DNA from 2 places in the Thalassospira sp. UBA4513 genome. Region 1 is predicted to be linked to the other one. Evidence: riboswitches for the same ligand, from Rfam matches in the RefSeq annotation. Region 1 holds a riboswitch; the other holds the start of a gene.

Evidence for each region. Region 1 has a riboswitch for glycine ahead of B2T33_RS16875 (L-serine ammonia-lyase). Riboswitches for the same ligand answer to the same signal wherever they lie in the genome.
Region 2: linked by a shared signal. The riboswitch ahead of gcvT (glycine cleavage system aminomethyltransferase GcvT) and the one ahead of B2T33_RS16875 (L-serine ammonia-lyase) in region 1 are both predicted to bind glycine.

The regions. Positions count from the first base shown of each region.
Region 1 covers NZ_DGMR01000038.1:270,461-281,880, forward strand. Annotated here, with positions in the region: gene B2T33_RS16860 (phosphotransferase enzyme family protein) at 1-327, opposite strand, end outside; gene fabG (3-oxoacyl-ACP reductase FabG) at 577-1,356, shown strand; gene B2T33_RS16870 (dihydrofolate reductase family protein) at 1,439-1,972, opposite strand; gene B2T33_RS16875 (L-serine ammonia-lyase) at 2,135-3,574, opposite strand; glycine riboswitch at 3,768-3,873, opposite strand; gene gpmI (2,3-bisphosphoglycerate-independent phosphoglycerate mutase) at 4,147-5,739, shown strand; gene B2T33_RS16885 (murein hydrolase activator EnvC family protein) at 5,720-7,072, shown strand; gene B2T33_RS16890 (S41 family peptidase) at 7,069-8,370, shown strand; gene B2T33_RS16895 (divergent polysaccharide deacetylase family protein) at 8,429-9,985, shown strand; gene B2T33_RS16900 (RNA pyrophosphohydrolase) at 10,028-10,555, shown strand; gene B2T33_RS16905 (hypothetical protein) at 10,634-10,822, shown strand; gene B2T33_RS16910 (methyltransferase domain-containing protein) at 10,944-11,420, shown strand, end outside.
Region 2 covers NZ_DGMR01000039.1:446,353-457,772, forward strand. Annotated here, with positions in the region: gene ispH (4-hydroxy-3-methylbut-2-enyl diphosphate reductase) at 1-411, opposite strand, end outside; gene B2T33_RS18915 (hypothetical protein) at 668-1,225, shown strand; glycine riboswitch at 1,329-1,427, shown strand; glycine riboswitch at 1,431-1,538, shown strand; gene gcvT (glycine cleavage system aminomethyltransferase GcvT) at 1,598-2,710, shown strand; gene gcvH (glycine cleavage system protein GcvH) at 2,785-3,156, shown strand; gene gcvPA (aminomethyl-transferring glycine dehydrogenase subunit GcvPA) at 3,160-4,515, shown strand; gene gcvPB (aminomethyl-transferring glycine dehydrogenase subunit GcvPB) at 4,512-6,008, shown strand; gene B2T33_RS18940 (protein phosphatase CheZ) at 6,211-7,122, shown strand; gene B2T33_RS18945 (hypothetical protein) at 7,333-7,737, shown strand; gene B2T33_RS18950 (peroxiredoxin) at 7,827-8,306, opposite strand; gene B2T33_RS18955 (protein-disulfide reductase DsbD family protein) at 8,525-10,732, opposite strand; gene B2T33_RS18960 (YqgE/AlgH family protein) at 11,053-11,420, shown strand, end outside.

The DNA.
Region 1 (11,420 bases):
GCGACTGACCCCGCCCTGATCAAACTCGGCAACCAGTGACCCGTCGCTGCGCATGCGTGGCTTGGGTGTGTCGACAATGTCACTGGCCCGAAGCGCATTGATCCAGGCGAGTTCAGATTCGATTTCCGCACGCGTGTGATAGCCCGGCCGATGAACGCGCAGGATCAGTTTTGCACCGCTATTTGGATCGGTTGCCAAAAAGGTCGCATTTTCCGAAACGGTCAGAAGCGACACATCGGCATCCGGCCCCATACCCCAACCGGGCAGGACCGATATGGCACCCTCTTTCAGGACATCAATCATCTTGTCATCGTAAATGCCGCCCAATTGATGCCTCCTGTCGTTGTTTCGTGACCGCCTCGAAGCGGATGTTGTGCGCCGTTTCAGGACCGTCTCAGTACCATTTTGTGAATAATGCGGCACAAAATGTGTAACTTGCAACATTTTTTGTTGCATCACGGAATATTTCGACCAATCATCAAGAAAACATAACTCAGCGCACAATCAGGGAACCGGCAATCCGCAGCACACCGCAAAGCTGGCGCATTGCCCAATGACTTCACGAAAGGATCGACCATGCTGACTTCGATTTCCGGCAAAAGCGTCATCGTCACCGGTGGCTCAAAGGGCATTGGCAAGGGTATCGCCAAGGTATTTGCCAGCAAGGGCGCAAAGGTCATGATCGCCGCCCGCACCGAAAAGGACGCGGCCGCGACGGTGGATGAAATCAAGGCCGCCGGGGGCACCGCCGACATGTTCCTGTGTGATGTCTCGGATTTCGATCAGGTAAGCGCGCTTGCCGACTACACGGCCAAAACCTTTGGCGGGATTGACATCCTGTGCGCCAATGCCGGCATATTTCCACAGGTCAAGATGGTCGATATGACGGCGGATGACTGGGATCAGGTCATGTCGACCAACCTTAAAAGCAGCTTCCTGTGCGTGAAGGCCTGCATTCCCTATTTCGAGAAAAGCGGCAAGGGGCGCGTGGTGATCACGTCCTCGATCACCGGGCCTGTCACCGGCTATCCGGGATGGTCGCACTATGGTGCGTCAAAGGCCGGACAGCTTGGCTTTATCAAGACGGCCGCCATGGAATTGTCGCGCTATAACACGACGATCAATGCCGTCATGCCCGGCAATATCATGACAGAGGGCCTGGCCGATCTTGGCGAGGATTATCTGTGCTCGATGGCGAACTCGATCCCGCTGAAACGTCTGGGCAGTGTCGAGGATATCGCCAACGCCGCCCTGTTCTTTGCATCCGATGAAGCGGCCTATATCACCGGCCAGCAAATCGTGGTCGATGGCGGTCAAATCCTGCCAGAATCGCTTGAGGCACTTGAAGAGATTTAAGCCTTCATCCTGCGCCAAAAACGGCACAGGAACACAAAGCCCGCATCCGGTTCACCAGATGCGGGCTTGTTTGTTTTCGGGCTTACGCCAAACCGTACTGGCTGCGCACGACGCCGGAATTGTACCGTTCGGACGCCAGAAGACGGGGTTTGATCCCCCCGGCGTCACGCCCGAACAATGAAATACCGGAACCCAGCACTTCCGGGATGGTAAAGATATCAAGCTGATCGGCGAAACCGCCAAACAGGAACTGTGTGACCACGCTGCCCCCGCCGACGACCCAGATGTCGCCATCCGCCGACCGCCGGTCGCGCAATTGATCGACCAGTTCGATGATACTGCCGCCATAGGCCTCTGTGTTGGCAGGCCTATCTTTGGGCAGTTCGCGTGAAGTCAGAACGATTGTGCGGCGGGCCTCATAGGGCCAGTCGCCAAATTCCATCACCTGATCAAAGGTGTTTCGCCCGATGATCAGCGTACCGACGGAGTCCAGAAAGTCATCAAAGCCGAACTCGGCCGGGTCATATTCCCCCAACCAGTCCACCGCACCATTGGCACGCGCAATGAAGCCATCCAGACTGACCGCGATGTAAATGCGGAACAGTTTTTTGCTCATATCTATGTCCAACCGATATTGGGGTCTTTGCCCCTATTTTTAGTCGGCAAATCATAGCAAAACACCAACCGCAAGTCGCAAGAAACAAAAGCAGAAAACCGTCTAATTTACATTTCAAATGCCAAAAAGCCCGGTTTTCTGCCCTATTCTTAAGAGTTGGGATCAACACTCGACCACGTTGACATTGACCGCAAGACCGCCCTGACTGGTTTCCTTGTACTTGCTTTGCATGTCGAGTCCCGTCTGGCGCATGGTCTCGATCACCTTATCCAGCGACACGGTATGCTGTCCGTCACCGCGCAGTGCCAGACGTGCCGCATTGATCGCCTTGACCGCACCCATGGTGTTACGTTCGATGCAGGGAACCTGCACCAGACCGCCAATCGGATCGCAGGTCAGGCCAAGGTTATGTTCCATCCCGATCTCGGCGGCGTTTTCAACCTGTTCGGGCGTTCCGCCCAGCACCGCACACAGCGCGCCAGCCGCCATCGAACAGGCAACCCCGACCTCGCCCTGACAGCCAACTTCGGCCGCCGAGATCGAGGCGCGCTTTTTATAGATCGATCCGATGGCCGCCGCGGTCAGAAGGAATTCACGAATTTTGTGCTGATTGGCGTTGGCACCGAACTTTTCGTAATAGCGCAGAACGGCGGGAATAACGCCGGCCGCCCCGTTGGTCGGTGCGGTCACAACTCGCCCGCCTGCGGCGTTTTCCTCGTTCACGGCAAGGGCATAAAGATTGACCCAGTCAATCACCGTTAACGGATCACGCAGGCCTGCTTCGGGCTTTTCGGTCAGCTCCTTGTAAAGGTTCGATGCCCGGCGTTTGACATTCAGGCCACCGGGCAAGATACCGTCAGTTCGGATGCCACGGTCAATGCAGTTCATCATCGCGTCATGAACGCGATCAACAAAGGCGATGGTTTCATCGGCGCTGCGCCAGCTTTGTTCGTTCTCCATCATGATTTCCGCGATAGAGCGGCCTTCGCGTTTGCAGATTTCCATCAGTTCATCGGCGGACGAGAACGGAAATGGCAAGGTGATGTTATCGCCGGAATATTCCGCACCGTGATCGTCACTGGAAACGATAAAGCCACCCCCGACCGAAAAATATTCCTGGGTATGGATTTTCACGCCATCATGGTCAAAGGCGGTAATGCGCATGCCATTGGGATGCTGCGGCAAGGTTTCGGTGAAATGAAACACCAGATTGGTATCGCGATTAAACGCAACCGGATACTGCCCGTAAAGCTGCAACTGGCTGGTTTCATCAATCGCCTTCACAGTCGGCACGATATCATCAGGATCGATATTGCGCGGGCGCTTGCCATTCAGGCCCATGATCACCGCGGTATCGGTTGCGTGCCCCTTGCCGGTCAGGGCAAGCGATCCATAAAGATCAACCACGACACTGCCGGTCTTTTGCAAAAGGTTGCGCGCCTCAAGCTCAAGGCAGAAACGATATCCCGCGCGCATCGGGCCAACCGTATGCGAACTCGAAGGACCGATGCCGATCGTGTAAAGGTCAACAACCGACAGGTTGACGTCATGTTGGGATTTCTTTTGCGATCCCGAAGATGGATCGGTCGCGGGATTTGTCATCAAGGGCCTCCTTCACGGCTCAATAACGCGCTTGTTTTCGCGCTGTTTACGAACCGGTGTTTTTGCCCCCTCTGTCCCTTGACCTGAGATTATCCGCCCTGCCCGATCAAGATCGGCTTGGGGCGTTCATCCTTCGGTGGAAACCTGACCAGCGCTTTCTCCCAGGCGCTTTTTGGTTTCTCTCTCCAGAGCCTCTTCCGTGACGGTCCATCTGCCTGAGAGTGTTTATGAGGCATTGCTCCTTCGGCGCCGCACATCATGCAAATCGCGTGATATCCGAACTCTCCCGTCACGGTGCGAGATAACATTTCTGCCACCTCAGAGGTTCACCGTCAGATTGAACACTATCTGCGTCTTTAGACACTGTCAAAAGAACTGGTTTGCATCTGCAAAATTTTCTGCGGCAGATGCTGTTAAGCAACGGTAATCGTGCTAAATTGCCAGGGTAATTGATGTACCTGTCGTGTGCGAAGACTGACCCACCCTGTCCGCATGGCGGGATTGATGGCGAAACACCCCGTAAGTCACCATATTTACGGGACATTCAGCCTTTTCCTTTATCTGTGGGGTTTATGAACGTGACTGTATCGAATTCCGTAAAGCGCCCGCGCCCTGTGGTGCTGTGCATTCTAGACGGCTGGGGTTATCGCGAAGAAAGCAAGGACAACGCTGTCGCCCTTGCCAACACGCCTGTCTGGGATGACCTTTACGCCAACAATCCGACCGGGTTCCTCAAGGCCTGCGGTCTGGATGTTGGCCTGCCCGAAGGTCAGATGGGCAACTCGGAAGTCGGTCACATGAACCTGGGTGCTGGCCGTGTGGTCATGCAGGAACTGCCCAAAATTGACGAGGCCGTCAAAACCGGCACCATCGCCGATACCGACACCGTCAAAAAGATCATCGCCAAACTTTCCGATTCCAAGGGCGTTTGCCATATCGCGGGCCTTCTGTCCGAAGGCGGGGTGCATTCCCATCAGGCCCACATGGCGGCCCTGGCCAAGATCATTGCGGGCGCCGGTGTGCAGGTGAAAATTCACGCCTATCTTGATGGCCGTGATACCGCACCGAAAAGTGCCGCCAAGTTCCTTGAGAAATTCCGCGCCCTGATCGGCGATGCCAATGTTGAAATCGCCACAGTCACCGGCCGTTATTACGCCATGGACCGCGACAATCGCTGGGAACGTGTAAGCCAGGCCTATTTCACCATGGTTCAGGGCAAAAATTACGCCGATGGTCGCAGCGCAGAAAGTGCGGAGGCCGCGATTGCCAACGCCTATGAAGCCGGCACCACCGATGAATTTGTTCTGCCGACCGTGATTGGCGATTATGACGGCATAAAGGATGGCGACGGCCTTCTGATGACCAATTTCCGGGCGGACCGCGCACGTGAAATCCTGGCAGCCCTTTGCGCACCGGAATTCGATGGCTTTGATCGCGGCACGCCGGTCAAGTTCGCCGTTCAGGCCGGGATGGTCGAATATTCGTCCGAACATGCGAAATATATGGATGCGATCTATCCGCCGCAGACCCTGCCGAATATCTTTGGCGAAGTGGTTTCCAAGGCAGGTATGAAGCAGCTTCGCATCGCCGAGACCGAAAAATACCCGCACGTTTCGTTCTTCTTTAACGGCGGCGAAGAACAGGTATTCGAGGGCGAGGACCGCATTCTGGTCGCCTCCCCCAAAGTCGCGACCTATGACCTGCAGCCAGAAATGTCGGCACCGGAAGTGACCGAAAAACTGGTCGCTGCCATCAAGTCGGAAAAATACGACACCATCATCCTGAACTTTGCCAACCCCGACATGGTCGGCCATAGCGGCATTCTTGAAGCCGCAATGAAGGCCGCCGAGGCGGTTGACACCTGCCTTGGCAAGGTAATTGACGCGATCAAGTCGGTCGGCGGCGTTGCCTTTGTGACCGCCGATCACGGCAACTGCGAAGTAATGGTCGATCCGGAAACCGGTGAACCGCACACGGCACATACACTTAATCTCGTTCCGACCATCCTTGTTAACGGTCCGGAAGGGGTAACATTGGAAGATGGTCGTTTGGCCGATGTCGCACCGACCTTGCTGCAATTGCTTGGCGTGCCGCAACCGGCCGAAATGACCGGTAAACCCTTGCTTAAGGGCCTGAAACAGAATGATGCGCTTCTTGCGAGCTAAGTTAGCTTATGAGATCGCCCTGCCTGCGCTGATCGCTTTTGCGGTTTTTGCTGCAGGCGGGGCTGCGCCTTCTTTTGCCCAATCGCTGCAAAAGGTTGATCAGCAACTTGATCAACTTGAAAACCAGCTTTCCGAACAGCAAAAACAGGAAGAGTTCCTGTCACGCAAATCACGGGAACTCTGGACCGAGGAACAAGCCCTTCAGTCCGAGGCGATATCTGTCGCCAGACGCACCCAGCGTCTTGAAACCACGCTGACCGAACTGGAAGATCAGCTCGAAACGCTTCAAGCACGTGAAAAGGTCGCGGCCACCAGCCTTGAAGACAAGGCCGGGCAATATGCCCGCATCCTGATGGCCCTGCAGCGCCTGTCGACCACCCCGCCCGAAGCGGTCATTGCCCTTCCGACATCGCCGCAGGATACGTTGCGTTCCGCGGTATTGCTTAAGGCCGCCCTGCCAGGTGTCGAACAGCACGCCCGCGATCTGCGCAAAGAACTGGGCGAGATTGCTACGCTGCGCGAAGATATTCGTAATCGTCGCAGCGAATTGGCCGCTGCCACCCAGGAATTGCAGCAAGAACGCGCATCCCTTGCCGCCCTTCTCGATGAAAAGCGCCGCCTGCGCGCCCAGACAGAGGCCGAAGCTGAAGAAGCCGCCAAGGCGGTAAGTGTGCTTGCCGATGAAGCCAAATCGCTGGGCGAGCTTTTGCGCAATCTGGAAAATCGTGCCGAAGGGCTGCCACGCCCGCGCGCGCGTCCGGAAGTTCGTGTTGCGACACGTACCGAACCGGATGCAGACACGCTTGGCGCGACAACAATTGCCAAAAACACGCCGCCACCGCCGCCCGAAAGCAAATCTGATGCGGGCAAGACCGGTGGCAACGACACCAGTGATGAAGAATTCGCTGTTGGCAGTTCGATCACACTGGCACAGGGCAACCTCCGCATGCCCGCCAGTGGTAAAGTGGTTACACTTTTTGGTGAAAAATCACGCGGTCCGGATGGTTTGACCGTAAACAGATCCAAGGGAATTGAGATCAGCACACGCGCAAATGCGCAGGTTGTCTCACCTTTTGACGGCAAAGTTGTCTTTGCTGGCCCCTTCCGCGGGTATGGCCGCCTCTTGATTATCGAACACGGCGAAGGATACCATAGCCTTATCGCCGGTTTTGATCGGCTGGACAGTGTGGTAGGACAATATCTATTGGCGGGCGAACCTGTTGGTATTATGGGTGAAACTTCGCCAAAACTATATCTGGAGATGCGCCAGAACGGGGAAGCAATCAATCCGCTTCCATGGCTGGCCTCGAAAAACGGCAAGGTAAGTGGATGAAAACCTCACGATTGGCAGTACTCGCACTCGCGACCGGCATGACTATCGGCCTTGCGTCGCCAGTTTTGGCGCAATCTTCAACCTCCTCGGCTGAGACCTATCGGCTGCTCAACCTGTTTGGCGATGTGTTCGAACAGGTCAAAAGCAAATATGTCGAAGACGTCGATGACAAAAAACTGATCGAAGCGGCCATCAACGGCATGCTGACATCGCTTGATCCGCATTCCTCATATCTGAATATGGATAATTTCGAGGAAATGCAGGTCGATACCCGCGGCGAATTCGGTGGCCTTGGCATCGAAGTCACAATGGAAGACGGCTTTGTCAAAGTCATCGCCCCGATCTATGACACGCCTGCCGAAAAGGCTGGCCTTCAGCCGGGCGACTTCATTACGCATATCGATGGCACCGCCATTCGCGGCATGACGCTGAATGACGCGGTCGAGATGATGCGTGGCAAGGTCAATACCGACATCGTCCTGACCATCATCCGCAAGGGTGAACAGGCACCATTTGATGTCACCCTGACTCGTGCTGTGATCAAGATCCAGTCGGTCCGCGCCGAACCGAAAGACGATATCGGCTATATCCGTATCACCAAATTCAACGAACAGACCGCCAGCGGCCTGCAGCGCGCCATTGCCGACATGCGCGAAGAAATCGGCCCTGAAATCAAGGGGCTGGTGATTGACCTGCGCAACAACCCGGGCGGTTTGCTTGATCAGGCGATCTCGGTTTCCGATGCCTTCCTTGATAAGGGTGAAATCGTATCGACCCGTCCGCGTGATACCGAAAACACCGAACGGTACAACGCACGCAGCGGTGACCTGAGCGAAGGTTTGCCGATTGTGGTTCTGATCAATGATGGTTCTGCCTCGGCATCCGAAATTGTTGCAGGCGCGCTTCAGGATCACCGCCGTGCGGTCATTATGGGCACGCGCAGCTTTGGCAAGGGATCGGTCCAGACCATCCTGCCGATGCCCGGAAACGTGGCACTTCGTCTGACCACGGCGCGCTATTACACGCCATCGGGCAAGTCCATTCAGGAAGTCGGCATTGTACCGGACATCATTGTTCCGCAGGCACGTGTCGAAAGCATCGAGGCGGATACCCGTCGCTCCGAAGCATCGCTTAGTGGCGCCCTTCGCAACGAGGACGAAGGCATCACAGATGCGGAACAGGATGCAAATTCCCGCCGTGACGAGGCCGAACAGCTGGCGATTGATGATTATCAGCTGTCGCGTGCGCTTGACATGATCCGGGGTATTTCGCTGTTTGGCCCGCGTCCGAATGGGTAAGGTTGGACCCGGCATCGTGAGAGACTAATTGCGCGTGTTCAGGAAAATCCTAAATTCCTTGCCGTTCCGAAAGAAAAAGAACGGTGACATCGACGAGGACATGGCCAGTGATTTGGCCGACGACCTTGGCGACGGGATGACTGACGCCGACGACGATGAAGACAACGTCAATCTCGATGACCTGCCCTTTAATGAACTGCCGATCGAAGTACAGTTCAAACGAATGCCAAAGCGGCCGAAATCACGGCGCAGCTGGCTTTCGAAACTGCTGATCATAACCCTGTTCCTGTCGCCGTTTTGCGCAACAGCGGTCGCGATGATCCCGGTGCTTGATCCGGAAACCGGCTGGCGGCTGTTTCATGCTGGCGGGCCGGAAGCCACGATCACGGTTCCGGGCACCGAACGCGAACTGCAAGAAGAAATCGCGCGCGGCGTTAAGGACATTCAGGATCGCGATCGCGCCGCGATGGAGGCTGCCAATGGCGCAAATGGCCAAGGCCAGTCGGCCGAAGACATCGCCGGCAACCTTGATGGCGTTTCCGATCTCATCGGAACGCCGGGGGCAACCGATGGCACCGGTGATGGCGCCCCGACACCAGAAGAACTCGCCGCCCTGATCGAGGAAGAAGGATCGTTTGACGAACCGATCGAACCCGATCCCTTGCGCCCGGCCCCATTGCCCGGTCTTGACGAGGAAGGCAGTTTTGGCCGCATCCCGCGCATCGGCGATGATGGCACCACACCGTTTGAAGCCTACAAACGCCCGTTCGAACTGCCCGAAGGCACCCCGGTTGTCGCCGTCATGCTGACCGGTGTTGGCCTGAACGAAGAGCGTACCGACGCGGCCATCAATGATCTGCCGCTGAACATTTCACTTGCGATTTCGCCCTATGCCCGCGATCTGCAAACGGTTGCCCGCGAAGCACGCGCCATGGGCCACGAGGTCTTCCTTGAACTTCCGATGGAACCGGCGGACTTCCCACTGTCAGACCCCGGACCGCGCGCACTTTTGACATCCCTGTCAGAGGGTGAAAACCTTGTCCGTCTGGAATGGTTGCTGGCACGTTTCCCGGGCTATGCTGGCCTGGTCAGTCGTCAGGGATCGAAATTTGGTAGCCTCGATAGCGCCATTCGCCCGGTGATCGAATTCATTTCGCGTACTGGCCTTATGTATGTCGAAGGCACCGGAAGCGGTGTCGCCAGCTATGGCGCGCAACTTGCGGCAAACGACGGAACACCGAATGCGATCAGCAATGTCATCATCGATGACACGCCAAGCCGCCGCCACATCGACAGGCGATTGGCCGAACTGGTCGAGATCGCCAAACGCAATGGCGTTGCCGTCGGGATTGCGCAATCCTATCCGGTGACGATCCAGCGACTGCGCAACTGGGCCTTCCGCCTGAAACGTCAGGGCGTTGTTCTGGTCCCGGTTAGTGCCGTATCAGGCCAGCAGGTCACGCCGCAATCTGCCGACGAGGCAGAGGCCGCCCGCCTTGAAGCCGAACAACGCGAACGTGAGGTCATGGCAGAACAGGCCGAGCAGGAAGAAGCGCTTTCGGAGCCTGCCGATCCGGCGGAGCCCGACGAACCCGCCAACACAATCGAGAACTAATGACAGATGCCGGTACTCCGGCCCAGTCAGTCAGGAGCAGTCATGGCAAAGAAGTCCGACACCCCGAACGCAGACAAAGTCACGGCAGATGATCTTCCGTATCGGCCATGCGTCGGTATTGCCCTGTTTAACGCAGACGGATTGGTCTGGATGGGCAACCGTTTCGGGTTTGAAGGCGCCTGGCAACTGCCGCAAGGCGGTATTGATGACGGCGAAACGCCGATTGAAGCCGCCATGCGCGAACTCAAGGAAGAAATCGGCACCGACAAGGCTGAAATCATTTCTGAAACACCGAACTGGCTGACCTATGACCTGCCCGAACACCTGATTGGCAAGGCCTTCAAGGGCAAGTATCGCGGCCAGAAACAGAAATGGTTCGCCATGCGCTTTACCGGCAAGGACAAACACATCAATATTGATGTCCCGGATCCAGAATTTGACAGCTGGCGCTGGAACGATCTGGCGACCCTGCCGGACCTTATCGTGCCTTTCAAAAGGCCGGTTTATTTACAAATTGCCGCCGAGTTTCATGACATACCGCAAAGAATTCGGGAAAAGGGTCAGGCATAAGATGATGTTTGCGGTTTGATCGCAGTACAGTTTTCGATAAATTTGAATAACAAACATTCGGCTTAGAGGAGTTCCAACATGGGTATGGATCGGTTGATCTTTGGTGTTCTGACCATCGTGGTCGGTCTTTTCGGCCTGTTTTACGCGTCAGGTTCGCAGGACGGTTATTCCTACTTCGTCGGACTTGCGATGTTCATTGGTGCCGTGCTGTTCATGTTCCATCTGATCAAGGGCCATTATGACCAGCTTGAAGCGTCCGATCACTGATCGCTGCTTTTGATGTATCATCGGATTTCTGCGCCCCAACCTCTGGTCTGGGGCGCTTGTTTTTGTCTGCACCTCTCCTCGATGCTTCAAATGACATCCGAAACGCGATAAGACTTTCCCCATGAGCAATACACACTGGGATCCCGCCCGTTACGGTTTATTTGGCAATGAACGCCTGCGACCGGCCATCGATCTGATTTCGCGTTTGCCCAAACCGGCAAGCGGGTTTTCACCCCGTCATATTGTCGACCTGGGCTGTGGTCCGGGTTCGGTAACAGCCATACTTGCCGATGCATATGGTTCAAGCGATCCTGACGGACCACGTATCACAGGTGTTGATTCGTCTGACGAGATGCTTGAGACCGCGCGCAAGCGGGATGAAAACATCACCTGGCAAAAGGCCGACATCGCCGACTGGCAACCGGACGCGCCAATTGATCTGCTGTTTTCCAATGCGGCCCTGCACTGGGTGCCCGATCACTCAAAGCTGTTTCCGCGCCTTCTTGAACATCTTCGCCCCGGCGGCATTATCGCCATTCAGGTGCCCAACAATTTCCTGGCACCCAGCCACCAGTTGATCGGCGAAGCGGGGATGGAC
Region 2 (11,420 bases), on a different contig from region 1:
CATCGTGCCGATGACTTCGGGATGACCGGCATGACCAATCAGAAGAATATGTTTGCCATCGGCGTGATGGCGTTCGGCACCGCGATGGACCTTGGAGACCAGCGGGCAGGTCGCATCAAGATATTCAAGTTTGCGGGTTTCGGCCGCCTCGGGCACGGATTTCGGGACACCATGGGCCGAAAAGATCACCGGCACGCCATCGGGAACGGCATCAAGTTCGTCAACGAAAACCGCACCCATATCGCGCAGGCGATTGACCACGAATTTGTTATGCACGATTTCGTGGCGGACATAGACCGGTGCGCCATATTTTTCGAGTGCCTTTTCGACGATCTCGATGGCGCGATCAACCCCCGCGCAGAAACCGCGCGGATTGGCAAGAACGATCCGAAGGCTGGCTTTGTCAGACATGATACAGGTCCGGCTTTCCCAAACGCGCACGGGCTGTCCCGACGCTTTATTCACACATTGACGTTACATAACCTGCCTGATCATGCGGTGCAATGACTCTGGGGTAAATGGTCGGTGCGGGTTGGCCGAATTTTTGACGTTTTACACCGCCCAAGGCCTTTCAAGCGGGTTGTGCCGACATCCGCGAAAGAATAGACTGCGCGCGGGCCGGTCGTCGCGATGCGGCCCGAAAACATTTGGTTTGATAGAGGCTTGGATGACAATCGGTAACGGACTTCGGCGCGTTTATGCATTGGGTATGGTCTCGCTTGGTGGATTGCTAAGCGCATGCGGCGGTGGCAACCCGTTCGAAGAACAGCCGGTCCCGGTTTGTCCGGCGGCCTATCTGCCAAAGGATACGGCAAAACTTGTCCAGTTCAGTGGTGCTGGCCGTGATCTGACCGATGTGATCGTCGAAGCCGAATTTACCGGATACCTTGGTGATTGCGGCTATGACCTTGATGACAAGGAACTTGATGTCATCATCAGTCCGATCATTACCGCCGAGCTTGGGCCGGCAGCCCAGAACCGTAATGTCCAATTTAAATATTTCGTCGCCCTGCGTGACCCGAACGGCACCTTCATTCAGAAGTCGGTGTTTGACGTTAATATGGCGTTTGCAGACAATCTGAACATGGCACGCATCCGTGACGAACAGGTGACCCTGTCGGTGCCGCTGGACGATGTCTGGACCGGTCCGGATTACGAAATCTATCTTGGTTTCCAGCTGAGCGCAGACCAACTTGAGTATAATCGCCGGTTCGGAACCGATTGATTTTATTCGGGTTTGTTTGCTTGAGACGCGGCAGACCGATCGTGCCCGAAAAATAGGGGCTGGTCGGTTTGCGCGGAAACCCGTATAACAGAAACATACCCAAATGATGCACGTGGGAGAGGCCGCAGTCCTTATCGGATGAGCGGACGCCGAAGGAGCAACCACCCCGGAAACTCTCAGGCAACAGGACCGCGTGGAGATGGGACTCTGGAAAGCAGGTGACCTGAACTTCTGATCAGGAACACCTCGCCGAAGATGTAAGCAGACCGGCTTCCTACCCCGGATGTGATTCTTTCAGGCTCCAAAGACAGAGGGGGAATGTGGTTGGCCACTGGTCGGCTATATTTCGCAACGATTGTCTTGGAGAACCTGATGGCGGATCAAGAATCCGAACTTCTAAAAACTGCCCTTTATGATTTGCATGTGGAACTCGGTGCCAAAATGGTGCCGTTCGCTGGCTATGCCATGCCTGTGCAATATCCGCTTGGTGTGAAGGGCGAACATCTTCATACCCGTGCGAAGGCAGGCCTGTTTGATGTGTCCCACATGGGGCAGGTGCGTTTGACTGGCGAGAACCGCGTGGCCGAGCTTGAAAAGCTTGTGCCCGGTGACATTGCCATCCTCAAACCCGGTCGCACCCGCTATTCCGCATTTACCCAGGACGACGGCACGATCCTTGATGATCTGATGATTACCAATGCGGGTGAAAGCCTGTTTCTGGTGATCAATGCGGCCTGCAAGGACGATGATATCGTTCACATGCGTGCCAACCTTGGCGATGGTGTATCGCTTGAAGAAATCGATGACCGTGCGCTTCTCGCACTTCAGGGCCCGGACGCGGCCAAGGTTCTGGCACGCTTTGCGCCATCGGTTGCCGATCTGAAATTCATGAGCTTTGCCGAAGTCGAAATCGCTGGCAGTCCGTGCTTTGTGACCCGTTCGGGTTACACCGGCGAAGACGGTTATGAGATTTCTGTGCCCAACGCCGATGCCGAGGCACTTGCACGCAAATTGCTGGCCGAGGACGAGGTTGAGGCGATCGGCCTTGGTGCACGTGACTCACTGCGCCTCGAAGCGGGCCTTTGCCTGTATGGCAACGACATTGATACCACCACGACCCCGGTTGAAGGGGATCTGAACTGGATCATCAACAAACGTCGCCGGGCCGAGGGTGGCTTCAAGGGGGCGGATGTGATCCTTGATCAGCTTGAACACGGTGCGGATCGCAAACGTGTCGGCATCAAGCCCGAAGGCAAGGCACCGGCACGCGAACACACCCAGATTTTGAACGCGGATGGCGAAGAAATCGGCGAGATTACCTCGGGCGGGTTTGGCCCGACCGTCGATGGCCCGATTGCCATGGGGTATGTCGCAATTGAATTTGCTGAACCGGGTACCAAGGTCGATCTTATGGTGCGTGGCAAGGCGCGCCCGGCCGAGGTGGTCGAACTTCCGTTCGCGCCGCATCGTTATTTCCGCGGTTGAGAACCAGAATTTATCATAGAGAGAGCGGCGCTACGCTGCATTGGCACTGAATTGATCAACAGGGACAATGGAAGATGACTAAGAAATTTTCGCAGGAACATGAATGGATCGAGCTTGAAGACGGTGTGGCAACCGTTGGCATTACCGATTACGCGCAGCAGTCGCTGGGCGATATCGTCTATGTCGAGCTGCCGGAAGTTGGCAAGAAGCTGACCAAGGATGGCGACGCCGCGGTTGTTGAATCGGTCAAGGCCGCCAGCGACGTTTACGCCCCGCTCGATGGTGAAATTGTCGAGGTCAACGAAGAGCTCGATGACAATCCTGCACTGGTCAATGAAGCCCCGGAATCGGATGGCTGGTTCTTTAGAATGACACTGACCGATGAATCCCAGCTTGATGAGCTGATGGATGAAGCTGCCTACAAAGACTTCGTCGAAGGCCTTTAAAACATGCGTTATCTCCCACTGACACGCGCTGATCGTGCTGCGATGCTTGATACCATCGGGGCATCATCGGTTGATGAACTTTACTGTGATGTGCCGGACGGCGCGTTGCTTGATGCACCTGTTGATTTGCCATCCCACCTTGGCGAAATGCAGGTCGAACGCGATATGATGGCCTTGGCCGCCAAAAACATGGGCGCATCAAGCGTGCCCAGTTTCCTGGGTGCGGGTGCCTATCGCCACCATGTCCCGGCGACGGTTGACTACGTGATCCAGCGCGGTGAATTCCTGACCGCCTATACCCCGTATCAGCCGGAAATCGCGCAAGGGACACTTCAATACCTGTTTGAATTCCAGACCCAGGTTGCCTCGATCACCGGGATGGATGTTGCAAACGCGTCGATGTGGGATGGTGCGACATCCTGTGCCGAAGCGGTTCTGATGGCCTGCCGTGCGACCCGTCGCAAGAAGGCGGTGCTTTCGGGCGGTCTGCACCCGCATTACCGCGAAGTGACCGAAACCTATTGCCAGTATAGCGACACCGAAGTCGCCGGTCGCGATGGACATCCGGAACATCAGGCAACTGCCGAAGAACTCAACGATCTGATTGATGATCAGACCGCATGTGTTGTGGTGCAGTACCCGGACGTGTTTGGCCGCATTCAGGATCACACCCAACTGGCTGATCTTTGCCATGCCAAGGGTGCGCTTCTGGTGGTGGTCTTTACCGAGGCGGTGGCGTTTGGCGCGGTGAAATCACCGGGCAGCTTTGGCGCAGACATCGTTTGCGGCGAAGGCCAGTCGATCGGTAATGCGCTGAACTATGGTGGGCCGTATGTCGGTCTGTTTGCCACGACGCAAAAGCTCGTGCGTCAGATGCCGGGCCGTCTGTGTGGTGAAACGGTCGACCAGGACGGCAAACGTGGCTTTGTTCTGACGCTGTCGACCCGCGAACAGCATATCCGCCGCGAAAAGGCGACCTCGAACATCTGCACCAACTCGGGCCTGTGTTCGTTGGCCTTTACCGTGCATATGAGCCTGCTGGGTGAAGACGGTTATCGCCGTCTGGCGACATTGAACCATGAAAATGCCTGCAAGGCGGCGGACGCGATTGATGCCGTTGAAGGCGCATCTGTGGTCAATGACAGCTTCTTTAACGAATTCACCGTCAAGCTTTCCAAACCGGCCGCCGAAGTGGTTGAGGCACTGGTTGCCAAGGGCGTCCTTGCTGGTGTGCCGTTGTCGCGCCTGTATCCGAACCGTTCGGATCTGGATAACTACCTGTTGGTTGCGGTCACCGAAACCAACACGGACGAGGATATCGCGGCGCTTGCGTCCGCATTGAAGGAGGCGCTGGCATGACCTTTACAACCCATACCGGCAACCGTGGACTTGTTCTTGAAGAACAGCTGATTTTCGAGCAGGGCCAACCCGGCCGTACCGGCGTTGATTTGCCGGAACCAAAGGGCACCAAATCGCGCCTCGGCGGTCTTGACCGTGATAGCGACGTTGGTCTTCCGGGGCTTTCGGAGCCGCAAGTCGTGCGTCACTTCACGCGCCTGTCGCAGAAGAACTATGGCATTGATGCCGGTTTCTTCCCGCTTGGTTCGTGCACGATGAAGCATAACCCGCGCCTGAACGAAAAAGTCGCGCGTTTGCCTGGTCTTGCCGATCTGCATCCGATGCAACCCGAAAGCACCGTTCAGGGTGCGCTGGAACTGATTGATCAGTGTGCGCATTGGCTTTTGGTTCTGACCGGCATGCCCGCAGTTTCCATGTCTCCGGCAGCGGGTGCGCAGGGTGAGCTTTGCGGTATGATGGCCATTCGTGCGGCCCTTGATGCGCGCGGTGAAAACCGTCGTCGCGTTCTGGTGCCTGAATCCGCCCACGGGACCAATCCGGCAACCGCAGCAGCCTGTGGCTTTACAGTTGATTCGATCCCCGCGACCGAAGATGGCCGTGTTGATCTGGCCGCGTTTGAAGCCAAGCTTGGCGACGATGTGGCGGGTATCATGCTGACCAACCCGAATACCTGCGGTCTGTTTGAACGTGACGTGCGCAAGATCGCCGATCTGGTGCATGAAGCGGGTGGTTACTTCTATTGCGATGGTGCGAACTTCAACGCCATTGTCGGTCGGGTGCGCCCGGCAGACCTTGGCATTGATGCGATGCATATCAACCTGCACAAGACGTTCTCGACCCCGCATGGTGGCGGTGGACCGGGTTCAGGACCTGTTGTCTTCTCCGAGGCACTGGCACCGTTTGCCCCGATCCCGTATGTCGTGAAAAAGGGTGATGGTTTCCATCTGGTCGAAACCGCAGACGAAGAAGACGGCATGAAGCCGTTTGGCCGTCTTAAAGGCTTCCATGGTCAGATGGGCATGTTTATTCGTGCGCTGACTTATATGAAAAGCCACGGTGCAGATGGCCTGCGTCAGGCATCGGGTGATGCGGTTCTTAATGCCAACTACCTGCTGGCGCGTCTCAAGGACAAGCTCAGTGTCGCTTTCCCGGGCTATTGCATGCATGAAGCCCTGTTTGATGACGGCTTCCTGAAAGATACCGGGGTTTCGACGCTGGATCTGGCCAAGGCAATCATCGACGAAGGGTTCCACCCGATGACGATGTATTTCCCGCTGGTGGTTCATGGGGCGTTGCTGATCGAACCGACCGAGACCGAAACCAAGGAATCGATCGATCAGTTCTGTGATGCGATTCTGTCGCTTGTGGCCAAGGCCGAGTCGGGCGATGCGGAATTCTTCAAGAATGCACCGTACCTGACCCCGCGCAGACGCCTTGATGAAACGGCGGCTGCACGTAAGCCGGTTTTGCGCTGGAAGCCTGAAACAGCTTGATAACCAACGCAACCTGACCTTTTGGAGCACCCCGGTCTTTTGGCCGGGGTGTTCTTTTTCAAAGACTTGGACTTGAAACCCATTGGACTTGTCGCAATCTGCACCCTTATACTTGCCGTAATAGTAATGAACGCCGTCAAAAAGGTGCGTTTGGGGATTTAGTGATCGGACGTACGTCCGTTCCGGAGGGTTAAAGTCAGTTATGTCTCGTCGCGTGCAAAAAGTATTCACTGCCGAACGTCGTCTTAAAGAACGCACCGGTGGTGTGGTTGAGGATTGGTCTGACTCCTTTTTTGACCCGACGCTGGAAAGCGGCATGGGGGCAGGGGAACCGATGCAGGCATCCTTGCCGGCAGCGACGAGTGCCCCGGAAACGTCCGGTATTACGCAGGCTGTTCTTGATGAAATCAGAGCACTGCGTGGTGAAGTTTCACAACTGCGTCAGGCAGTGGCAGCCGGTGGTGTTCCGGCCAGTGATGTCGCCACCCCGTTTGCATCAAACGATGCGCCGATGGATGAATTGCCAGAGCCGGTTTCAAGTAACCCAACCCACTCCAATCGCCCGGGGGCGGCAGAGCCCGACCGTGACGATCTGGAACTGATCCGCACCCAGATCGCGGAAATGAACGAGCACATCCACAGGGCCAAGGTTCAGATTGCGTCGCTGCGCCATCCAAAGGCGCAGGATGACCGACTGGTAAGTGCGACCTCGGAACTTGATGCCATCGTCAAGGATACCGAAATGGCGACCCATACCATTCTGGAATCCGCCGAGCAGATTGACGATCTGACGATGACGCTCAAAAACTCGGCGCCGAGCGATTTTGTCGCCGATCACGTTGAACAGATTGCCTTCATCGTTACCAAGATCTTTGAAGCCTGTAACTTCCAGGACATTACCGGCCAGCGCATCAACAAGGTGGTCAGCACGCTTGAGTTCGTTGAAGAGCGCGTCCACAACATGATCTCGATCTGGGGTGAAGATGCGTTTGCCGAATTGCCGGTTCCTGAGGTCGAGGAAGAATCACGACCCGAGGATGCAGACCTTCTGAACGGTCCGCAGCTCGAAGGAGAAGGCATCAGTCAGGACGATATCGACAAGTTGTTCGAATAATTCGAAAAATGCTTGGTTTTGTGCTGTGATTTAAGGTAGTAGCGTGAGCTATATCTTCTTGACAAAGAGCGTTTCGGGCGTTTTCGCCCAGTCTTTTGTCAATCAAAAGTTTACATATGTAAGGTAAGTTCTTACCTATAAGAATAAGAAGCTATGTTGGGATGCGTGTGACATACGGTTGCACGCGTTTTGGCGTGCTTGGAGGTTAATATGGGATTTTGGTCTCTCGGTGCTATTCGCCAGCCAAAGGCACAAGATATAAAATGGCGAAAAAGCCCACGTGGGGAGTACTACCGCCTGTTCATGATCGACGATATTTCAGAGCTTAGCCTGGATGGGGTCGGTGGCGTTTACTTGCTGTGGCATGGTGGCCTGAAGCCGTCTTGGCTGGTGGCTGGTGCAACAGAAGATCTTGGACACAGTTTTTCTGAACTGATGCGAGATCCGGATATTCGCGAATATGACACCCGTGGCGGGGTCTATATGAGCTGGTCACCGATCAAGGATAGTTTCCGGGAAGGTGTTGTGCATTTCATTGCCAAGCACACCAACCCGACCTTTGAATGCGATTATGACAGCAAGGAAGACCCGATACCGGTTCTGCTTCCGCGCTGATCAGGCACTATTGTTCCCTACATTCAAAGCAAAAAGCTCCGCAAATGATTGCGGAGCTTTAAGCGCTTGTTGCGGGAAGCTTTCCGGTTTTAAAGCTTTTTCAGAACAGCTTCGGCACTTGAAACTTCAAACGCGCCCGGTTCTTCGATGGCAATGTCGGTGACTTTGCCGTCTTCGACAATCATGGCGAAACGGTTGGCACGCTTGCCAAGGCCGCGGCCGGTCAGATCAAGTCCAAGCCCGGTTGCGTCGACAAACGCCAGATCCCCGTCCGAAAGCATCGTGACGTCGTTGGCCTTTTCCGCATCGGCCCATGCCTGAAGGACAAAGGCATCGTTTGATGCAAGGCAGGCAATCTCATCGACACCTTTGGCTTTGATCTCATCGGATTTGGCAACAAAGCCTGGAAGGTGTTTGGCCGAGCAGGTCGGGGTAAAGGCACCCGGTACTGCAAACAGGACAACTTTGCGACCTGCGAAGAATTCCTTGGAATTGACGGCTTCCGGACCGTCGCTGGTTGCGCGGAAAAGGGTAACTTCCGGGAGTTCGGAACCGACTGAAATGGTCATGGGTATCTCCGTTATTTGGCGCAATCCCGTTGACTGCGCGCTGGATCGCATGCCGGAATCAAACACCAAATCTGCTTGGCATTCAATGCTTTCACGCAGAGTTTTTAACAGGTTTCATCTGCTTGACTTCAATTGGCAGCAATTTTGGGCCTGTGTGCACCTTAACGCCTGCACTCTCGCAGGAGCCGGAAACACTACGCGTTCCCAATCAGATGTGATCACTGAACGGAACTGGCAAGGCTTGCCGAACCGTTTGCATCTTCAAGCGCACCAAGAACCTCGTCCACACCGAGCAACTCCGAAAGCAAAATGCCATCCGGTGCTCCCGGACCAAATACTGCATTGAACGGAATGCCAAACCGGCCATAGGAGGCAAGGTAATCGGCAATCTTTTGATCCGGGCGGGTCCAGTCGGCCTGCATCAGAACAACATCATCCTGCATCAATGCATTTCGGACATCGGGCTTTTCGAGAACCAGCTTCTTGTTGACCTGACAGGTCACACACCATTCCGCCGTAACATCGATCACGACCGTCTTTCCATCGGCAACCAAACCATCAATGGTTTCAGGTGCAAACGCCTGCCAGACAAGCGTGCCATTGTCCGATGATGCGCGCGGCGACGACGGTGGTTTTGAAAAGCCGGGCGCAAACAGTGCAACCAAGAAGCCCAGTACCGCCAGTGACGTAAAGGCAAAGCGTGGACGCAGGTTTGATGTGCGTTTGCGGGCCCAGATAAAGACGCAGCCCGCAATCAGGCCAAGCCCGACAGCAATCGCACCACCCATGCCGATCTGGACCGACAGAATGCCCAGAAGCCAGATCGCCGTGCCGATCAGGGCAAGACCCAGAACAACTTTGACGCCATTCATCCAGCGACCGGGTTTGGGCAGGATATGTGCCACACGCGGTTGGATGGCGATGGCAAAATACGGTAGCGCCAGTCCGATCCCCAGCAAGGTGAAGATCCAGAAGATGTCAAACACACTGCCCGCCAGTGCAAAACCAACCGCCGTGCCAAGGAACGGGGCAGAGCAGGGGGTTGCCAGCAAAGTGGCAAACATGCCGGTCAGGAAGTTGCTGCTGACATGGTGGCCGTGGCTTTCGCTGCGTGTGATGGCGTCATTTGCCGCGTTGCCAAGCTGATCCGGGCCAGAAATTTCAAACAGCCCCCACATATTCAGCGCAAACAGGGCGAGAATAATCGTCATAACGGTCAGAAACAGCGGTTGCTGGAACTGAATGCCCCAGCCAATGGTGCCCCCGGCCAGTTTGATGCCGACCAGAACAGCGGCAATCACCCAGAAGGAGGTAATGATCCCGGCCGCACTGGCAAGGAAACCGATGCGCACCCGATTGATGTCCTGTTCGCGGGCTTTAAGGGCTGACATGACCTTGATCGATAGGACCGGCAACACACAGGGCATGACGTTCAGGATCAAACCGCCAAGCAAGGCGAACAATCCGATCATCGCGAAACTCATGCCTGCCGTTGCGCCCGCACTGGATGCGGTGCTTATGGCGGCAATACCATCCCCGACAACAAGGTTTTGCTCAACAGAAAGCGGACCGGCGATGACGGTGACGGTGACTGGCTGATCTTTCAGTGTCTGGTCTTCGGCCAAGCCCATGACGGTCAGATCGAAATACTGAACATCCTCGTTGCTGCCCGTGGCGGCCGTTTGCGGTTCGGGCAGACCGAATCCCGCACGCAGGTCGCTTTCAATCAGGATGTCGTCAATGTCGACCCCGGCATCATCAAGACCGCGAACACCCAGACGCAGGCTGTGCGCATTGCCCTGACTGATGCTGGAAATACTGGTAACTTCGATGGGAAGGCCGGTGCCCCGCAGCGGTACCTTGGAAACAAACTTTTCGATCTGGTGGGCGTGGTTGCTTGCGATCGAGGTGCCTGCACCAGCGGAGGCACCTGCCGGGATATCAAGATTAAAGCTGGCATTTGCCGGAATGCAGATGTCGCTGCACACCAGATAATCGACATCAAGACGGATCGCGACAGGCTGGGCCGGATCAGGGATCGCAACATCAATCGGCAGAATGATGTGATCCTTATAGCCGAATGTTTCGAGGCCAAAGATCGAAAAGCGGTGAGGGGCCGGCCAAAGGATGTTTGCGGCGCCGACATTTTCGGAACCGGTCCAGTCAAGTTGCGGCGGGAACCCGGCATCGCCTGCGCTGCGCCAGTAAATCTTCCAGTCGGGTTGCAGTTCGTATTCAAGGCCAAGACGGAGTGTCTGTTTGCCGCCGGTTTCGGTTTGCGCACTGATCAGGCGGACTGACGTGAAGTCCTCATCGACCCAGTCGGTTGTCATATCCGATGCCGCCAGTGCAACAGAACTTACACCGATAGATGACAGGCAGATGGCAATTAAAAGAGCCAAGCGGGTGATAAGGTGGCGGAGCACGTGTTGTTCCTTAAGCACGAAAAACCGATTTGCGCAGTGTTGGCCAAACTTGTGGCACAGAAGAGGCGTAATTCCAGTCCCCGTTCAAATCAAGCCACGACTGTGTGAACGCCCTATCACTAGCACATGCAGGCAGGGGCTTGTCCTGATCCAACGCAAAACGAGATGGATCCATTGCCATGGCAGTGCGTTCCTACCTACATGAGGTATATGGGAATCCGGAATGTCAAACGACAAAAAACACGGTTTTCCGGGTTCTTGATGGAAATGGGCAGGTATTCGCGCTAGGCTCTGTGAAACAGGATAAAGAGAGTTGCGACATGGCAGAAGGTATAGGCACGGGTGATTATCTCGGCGGCAAGCTGTTGGTAGCGATGCCGGGCATGCGTGATCCGCGCTTTTCGCAAAGTGTGGTCTATATCTGTGCGCATAACAAAGACGGTGCGATGGGGCTGGTGATCAACCGCCTGATCGACAGCATCACTTTCCCGGAATTGCTTGAACAGCTTGGCATTGCACGCCCGGCACCGACCATCGAAGACATTCAGGTCCATTTCGGTGGACCGGTTGAAAGCAGCCGTGGCTTTGTTCTGCACTCGACCGATTTCTCGAACGAGGCGACCCTTCATGTTGATCGTGGCGTGTCGGTGACAGCGACGGTTGATATTCTTGAACAGATTGCCGTCGG